2 linked regions of the Marinobacterium aestuarii genome follow. The protein of the gene in region 1 interacts with the protein of each later gene in a pairwise test. Links are inferred from orthologs where the notes say so. Each region holds a gene or a part of one and is shown on either strand. Other genes may lie near its edges.

The links.
Region 2: the proteins of hemL (region 1) and A8C75_RS16745 interact in binary tests that used the Escherichia coli proteins (3 or more experiments, as listed by UniProt). The link is inferred for Marinobacterium aestuarii from one-to-one orthologs.

Annotation. Positions count from the first base shown.
Region 1 is NZ_CP015839.1:5,026,422-5,029,587, reverse strand. The notes cover bases 149-2,996. They hold hemL (glutamate-1-semialdehyde 2,1-aminomutase), read right to left. Parts: upstream 2,289-2,996; coding sequence 1,008-2,288; downstream 149-1,007. Other genes in these bases: A8C75_RS22090 (chloride channel protein), read right to left, coding at 2,992-2,996; thiE (thiamine phosphate synthase), read right to left, coding at 2,320-2,946; A8C75_RS22105 (hypothetical protein), read right to left, coding at 401-1,006; A8C75_RS22110 (CBS domain-containing protein), read right to left, coding at 149-189. In the rest of the region: more of A8C75_RS22110, read right to left, coding at 1-148; more of A8C75_RS22090, read right to left, coding at 2,997-3,166. UniProt on the Escherichia coli protein: Aminomutase that catalyzes the transfer of the amine group on carbon 2 of glutamate 1-semialdehyde to the adjacent carbon 1 to form 5-aminolevulinate.
Region 2 is NZ_CP015839.1:3,851,282-3,854,594, reverse strand. Bases 187-3,181 are described here. They hold A8C75_RS16745 (FadR/GntR family transcriptional regulator), read left to right. Parts: upstream 187-1,330; coding sequence 1,331-2,032; downstream 2,033-3,181. Other genes in these bases: A8C75_RS16740 (Bug family tripartite tricarboxylate transporter substrate binding protein), read left to right, coding at 2,311-3,181; A8C75_RS16750 ((Fe-S)-binding protein), read right to left, coding at 187-875. Also shown: A8C75_RS16755 (LutB/LldF family L-lactate oxidation iron-sulfur protein), read right to left, coding at 1-38; more of A8C75_RS16750, read right to left, coding at 54-186; more of A8C75_RS16740, read left to right, coding at 3,182-3,300; A8C75_RS16735 (tripartite tricarboxylate transporter TctB family protein), read left to right, coding at 3,297-3,313. UniProt on the Escherichia coli protein: Transcriptional activator of the glcDEFGB operon which is associated with glycolate utilization, and encodes malate synthase G and the genes needed for glycolate oxidase activity. Also negatively regulates the transcription of its own gene.

The sequences.
Region 1 (3,166 bases):
GTCAAAGCGCAGGATGTCCGTGAGGCTGACCACACCCTTGAGATTGCCGTGGCTGTCGATGACAGGCGCGCCGCTGATGCGGTGAATGTTGAAAAACTCGATCAGGCTGTGCAGTGACCAATGCTCGGATACCTTGAGCAGGTCGCTGGACATCACTGCGGCAACGGTTGCCTTGTCTGGCGTATGCATAGTGCGCGATTCCTTGGACTTTTATTTTTGTCTTTTGGGTATTGGCTTTGGACGGCGGCTGATTGAGCTACTGGCAGTTTAGCCGAGTTTGGAGAAGGAATTCTGGGGACGAAATCGCACTGAGCAGACGCAAGCCCGGTCAGAACCGGGCAGCGTTTCTTATCAAAAAAGGCGCGAAGCCAAGAGGGAAAGGCGAGACGCCGTTGCGGCCTCAGGCCCTTGCCTGTGTGGTACGGCTAAAGCTGTAACCGCACAGAATGATGAAGCCTGCCAGCGCGAAGCGATAGAGCGCATCCTGCTGCAAACCCGCCATAAGGGGGGCCGGCCCAAACGCCAGCAGACCGCAGGCGAGCAAAAGCGTACCCGCAAGCGCGTACAGTCGCGTGGGCCCCCGGTAGGCCTTGAGAACGCCCGCCAGCAGTGCCAGGCAGGTGAGCAGCGCCAGGCCCTGACTGTAAAGCCCCCCTATATCCGAGCGGCGTACCAGCTCGAACAGCGCAAACAGACCCAGCATCCAGCGTCCCCAGGCGGCGCGTGACCACTGCCTGTTCCAGCCGTGGGCGATGGCGACGCTGGCGATCATGGGTAGCCCAGCGTAGTACGCCAGGTTATCCAGCATCAACTGCAGGGTTTGCTGTTCTGAACCTGTGCGGGTCAGAACAAGCCGCCCCAGCGCCGCCAGCGCCAGCGACAGCGCGCTGAGTGCGAACATGTAATGCAGGCTGCGCTGGGGCAGTGGCTGCGCCTGGCGATACAGCAGGGCGGCAATCGCGAAGCCTCCGAGCAGTAGTGCCAGGTTAGCGAGCAGGCTACTCATTTCAGAGGCTGGCGAAGACACGGTCGGCGGCGGCCAGCGTGAATTCAATATCCTGCTGGGTGTGTGCGGCCGACATAAAGCCGGCTTCAAACGCAGAGGGCGCCAGATACACGCCTTCGGCCAGCATGCCGTGGAAGAAACGGCCAAACTTGGCGGCGTCGCATTGCATGGTCTGGGCAAAGCTGGTGACTTCGTCCTGTTCGGTGAAGAAGAGTCCGAACATGCCACCGACACGGCTGGTGGTGAAGGGAAGGCGATGACCCAGAGCGACAGCCTCAAGGCCTTCGGTGAGCAGCTCGGTTTTGGCGCTGAGCTGCTCATGAAAACCCGGTACCGAGATGGCATTCAGCATTGCGAGCCCCGCGGCCATGGCCAGCGGGTTACCCGACAGGGTGCCCGCCTGATAGACAGGCCCCAGGGGCGCTATATGGTGCATGATTTCGCGCTTGCCGCCGAAGGCACCAACGGGCAGGCCGCCACCAATGACTTTGCCCAGGGTGGTGAGGTCGGGCTTAACGCCGAAATAGGCCTGAGCACCGCCGAGTGCGACGCGAAAGCCGGTCATGACCTCATCGAAAATCAGTACGCTACCGTACTGGTCGCAGACCTCGCGCAGACCTTCGAGGAAGCCCGGCAGCGGCGCAATACAGTTCATGTTGCCGGCAACCGGCTCCACGATGATACAGGCGACCTGGTCACCCACGGTGGCGAAAGCCTCGCGCACACTGTCGATATCGTTGTAGTTCAGCGTAATGGTGTGTTCGGCCAGGGCGGCAGGTACACCCGGAGAGTTGGGCTCACCGAGTGTCAGTGCGCCTGAGCCGGCCTTGACCAGCAGTGAGTCGGAGTGACCGTGGTAACAGCCCTCGAATTTGACGATCTTGTCCCGCCCGGTGTAACCGCGGGCCAGACGAATTGCGCTCATGGTCGCTTCAGTGCCGGAGCTGACCATGCGTACCATTTCGATGGATGGCATCAGCGCGCAGACCTTGTCGGCCATGTCGATTTCGATCGCCGTGGGGGCGCCAAAGCCGGTGCCGTGATCCAGCGCCGCGCGGATGGCATCAATTACAGCCGGGGCACGGTGGCCCAGAATCATCGGTCCCCAGGAGCCCACGTAGTCAACGTAGCGCTGGTCATCTTCGTCGAACAGATAGGCGCCAGAGGCGTGCTTGAAGAACAGCGGGGTGCCGCCGACGCCCTTGAACGCGCGAACCGGCGAGTTGACGCCGCCGGGTATATGCAGCTGGGCGGCCTGGAACAGGGCTTCGGAACGGGACATACGCATAACTCCCTTACTCTAAAATGCTCAATCAGAACTGTTGGCTGAACAGCTGTGCCTGGCGCCGAATGTCGGCTGCGGCAAACAGCGCGTGAATAACGGCGACCATACTGGCGCCGGCTTCAATTACCTGGCGGGCATTATCCATACTAATGCCGCCAATCGCCACCACGGGCAGACCCAGCTCCTGGGCGGCCTGTGGCAGCAAGGCCAGGGGTGCAGGTCGGGCGTCGGGCTTGGTGCTGGAGGTGAAAAACGCACCAAAGGCCACGTAGTCGGCTCCTTGTGCGCGGGCTTGTAGCGCCAGCGTCAGGGAGTCGTGGCAGGTCACGCCGATAATGGCATCAGCTCCGAGCTGTGCGCGGGCGGCGGCCACTGAACCGTCGGTTTGGCCCAAATGGACGCCCTGGGCTTGGCAGGCAACTGCCAGCGGGAGGTCATCGTTGATCAGCAGCGGCCGTTCGAATTCGTCGCAAAGCTCACGCAACAGAGTGGCCTGGCGCAGGCGTTTCGTGCTGTCGACGCTCTTGTCGCGGTACTGCACTACGCTGGCGCCGCCCTCCAGTGCCGCCCGAACCTGGCTGAGCAGGGCGTTGTCGTCGGGCATCAGGTTGCTGTCGGTAATGGCATAGAGGCCATGGAGTGTGTAGGCGGTCATGGTTTTTCCGTGGTGTGTTGTTGTATCAGAAAACAGTGGACGGACTCAGAGTGTCTGATGGTGCAGATAGTAGGCTTCGATCTGGGCACGGGTCAGAACGCCGATAATGTCACCACGGTTACTGTTGACGCAGAGAATATCGGTTTGGCGCTGTTGCATGCAATCGGCGGCTTCCTGGAGGGTAGCGCGAAAGCTGATTTGCACTGGGTCGCGGCGATGC
Region 2 (3,313 bases), 1.2 Mb from region 1 along the record:
CGGGCGTTTTGCTTGAACGCGGGACTGGTTATTTGCATGGTCTGGGCTCCGCGTCAAAGTTGCTTGGCAAGGTCGTAGGGGGATGCCGTCGCCCGGGTGGGTTTTCGGGCTTCGGACTCGCCGATAGCCGCCAGGTCGCAAGTGCCTGCGAGAATCTCTACCAGGTGGCGGGTCTGGATTTCGTGTCCCTGGCGCTTGAGTTTGCCGGCCATGTTCAACAGACAGCCAAGGTCTCCCCCCACCAGGGTACCGGCGCCGCTGGCGGCGGTGTTGGCGGTCTTGTTTTCCACCATGCGGTTGGAAATGTCCGGGTACTTCACGCAGAAAGTGCCGCCAAAGCCGCAGCAGGTTTCGGACTCGTCCATTTCGCTGAGCTGCAACCCGACCACCTGGCTGAGCAGGGCCCGTGGCTGGGTTTTGATACCCAGTTCGCGCAGGCCGGCGCAGGAGTCGTGATAGCTGATTTGGCCGTCGAACTCACTCTGGATGCCGCGAAACTGCAGCACATCCACCAGAAAGCTGCTGATCTCGAAAGCACGAGCTTTGAGGTCCTGGGCTCTGGCGTGCCAGGGGTCAGTGGCCTCGAACAGTTCGGGGTAATGGTGCAGCATGCCGATGCAGGACCCGGAGGGGCCGACCACATATTCATAACCATCGAAGGCCTCGATGGTCTGACGGGCAATGTCCTGGGTGCTGGCACGATCGCCGGAGTTGAACGCGGGCTGACCGCAGCAGGTCTGGCGTTCGGGCACTTCGACGCTGCAGCCGGCCTGTTGCAGCAGACTGATGCTGGCAAAACCTATTTCGGGTCTGAACATGTCTACCAGACAGGTGACGAACAGGGCGACCTGGGGCGAACGCTCGGCATTGGGCATGGATTTACCTGTTGTTTTTTATACGCGGTGGCGGGGTTGTTCCCCGCAAGCTGGATGAACAATAGAAGCCGGTGGTGAAAAAGGAAATGCTACAGTACCCACTGGTCTGACCAAGCGTGAAAGAGCAGGGGAAAGGTGCAAGGTGAAAGGTGAAAGGTGAAAGGTGAAAGGTGAAAGGTGCCCGCCGGTACGAATTACGAATTACGAATCACGAAGATTGGTCATTGGTCATTAGTCATTGGCGGTGCACCGAAATTCGAGCTCCTTATCCCGGAATTCGTAAACTCCCCTGAAAACCGCTCCTGCGTTTTCAGGATTTCCGCCATCCATGGCGGTCATTCCAGGCCACGGGTTGCTCTCCCTTGCCCCTTTTACCTTGCCCCTTGAACCTGCTCTCATAATCACGAATCACGGCTCCTTGAGAGGGGATACCTGCGAATTGGGCGAGGCAAAATATGAAAGATGAAACGGACAAGGCGCAGCAGCTGGTGGCGCAGCTCAGTCGCGGCATCGTCGAGGGCCGTTTTCTGCCGGGCGAGCTGCTGCCCTCGCAGCGTACTCTGGCGCAGGACTGTGGCGTTTCCCGCGCCACGGTGCGCGAGGCCATTACCCAGCTGGAGCTCGGCGGCCTGATTCAGACCCGCCAGGGCGATGGCAGCCGCTGCCAGAATCTGCTGGAACCGCACTTTGAAATGCCCGCCGCTGGGGCGGGGGATAACCTGGCCTTTCAGTTGCAGGTGCTGGAAATGCGCGCAGCTCTGGAGGGGGAGGCGGCCTACAACTGTGCCCGGCGTGCCAGCGCTGCAGAGCTGGCCGGCATAGAGCGGGAATACGCGTGTATGGTGCAGCGCAGTGAGGGCCAGAGCACCCTGGCCAAGGCCAAGGCGGATTTGAGGTTTCACATGATGATTGCGCAATCGAGCCACAACCTCCTGCTGATTTCCTTCAGTCAGCTGTTCTATAGCCGCTATTTCAATGCCATTTACGGTGTGCTCGATCGTACCCTCAAGCGGTATGGCCGCTACCCCGATGGCATTCGGGCGCAGCACGCCGGCATTTATCAGGCGCTGATGGCGCGTGATGCCGAACAGGCCCGGCGCCTGGCCACCGAACACATCCTGTTTACGCATCAGCTGCTAGAGCAGAGCGACTCTTAACCTGGTGGACAGAAGCATCCATGCTGCATGTATTAACCTGCCTGGCTTTTCACTAGGCGATCTGTCGCCGTGAACTTTATGACCACAATGCCCGCAAAGGTTTGAAAACCCAGTATCTCCGCAAACTGGCCACTTTGGCCGCTACCACCTAGTCTGCATCTGTCCCTGTATAGGTCGTGCTGTAGCGTTATTCAGCTCGAAACAGCAGGCGCAGAATTCACAACACAGCGGTGCCGCCTGGTACGGCTGATTACAAAAAGAAAGACGGAGAGTGCAGAATGAAATTCCCTGTAGCCAAAACCCTGATCGCGACAGCGACCTTCACGCTGGCCGCCCAGGCCGGCGCGTTTGAACAATCACGTACCGCTGAATGTATCGCTCCGGCCAACCCCGGCGGCGGCTGGGACTTCACCTGCCGCAGCGTTGGCAAGGTGCTGACCGATCTGGGTTACATCACCGGCAATGTTCAGACCGTTAACATGCCAGGTGCCGGTGGCGGTGTCGCTTTTGCGCATACCATCTCCAAGCGTGGCGACGACAGCGCGCTGATCGTTGCAGCCAGCACCGCGACCACCACCCGTCTGGCCCAGGGCCAGTTTGTTGGCATGGATCAGGACATGGTCCGCTGGGTCGGTGCTCTGGGGGCTGACTACGGTGTTATCGCCGTATCCAAGGACTCTCCGTTCCAGTCGCTGAACGACATGATGGATGCGCTCAAGGCAGATCCGAACTCGGTCAAGTTTGGCGGCGGCAGTGCAGCCGGCGGCTGGGATCACCTCAAGGTGCTGATTGCCGGTCGTTCCGCCGGTATCGAAAAAGCCAACCTGCCCAAGGTTAAATACCTGGCCTTTAACGGCGGTGCCGAGGCTATTACTCAGGTTGTGGGTGGTCATCTGGATGCCTTCACCGGCGATATTTCTGAAGCCCAGGGCTTTATGGAATCCGGTGATCTGAAGGTTCTGGCTGTTCTGTCGGAAGAGCGTCTGCCGGCACCGCTGGACAATATTCCGACAGCGCGTGAGCAGAATATCGATGCCGTTGCCCCCAACTGGCGCGGTTTCTATGTACCCAAGGATGTGTCCGACGAAGCCTACCAGTGGTGGGTTGAAACTGTAGACAACGTTTACAGCAGCGACAACTGGCAGGACGTGATGCAGAAAAATGGTCTGATGCCGTTTCACAAGACCGGTGCTGATTTCAGCACCTTTGTGAAAGGCCAGGTCGACAGCATCAAGGAAATTTCCACTGAGATCGGGCTGATTAAATGATAGGGGATCGAAT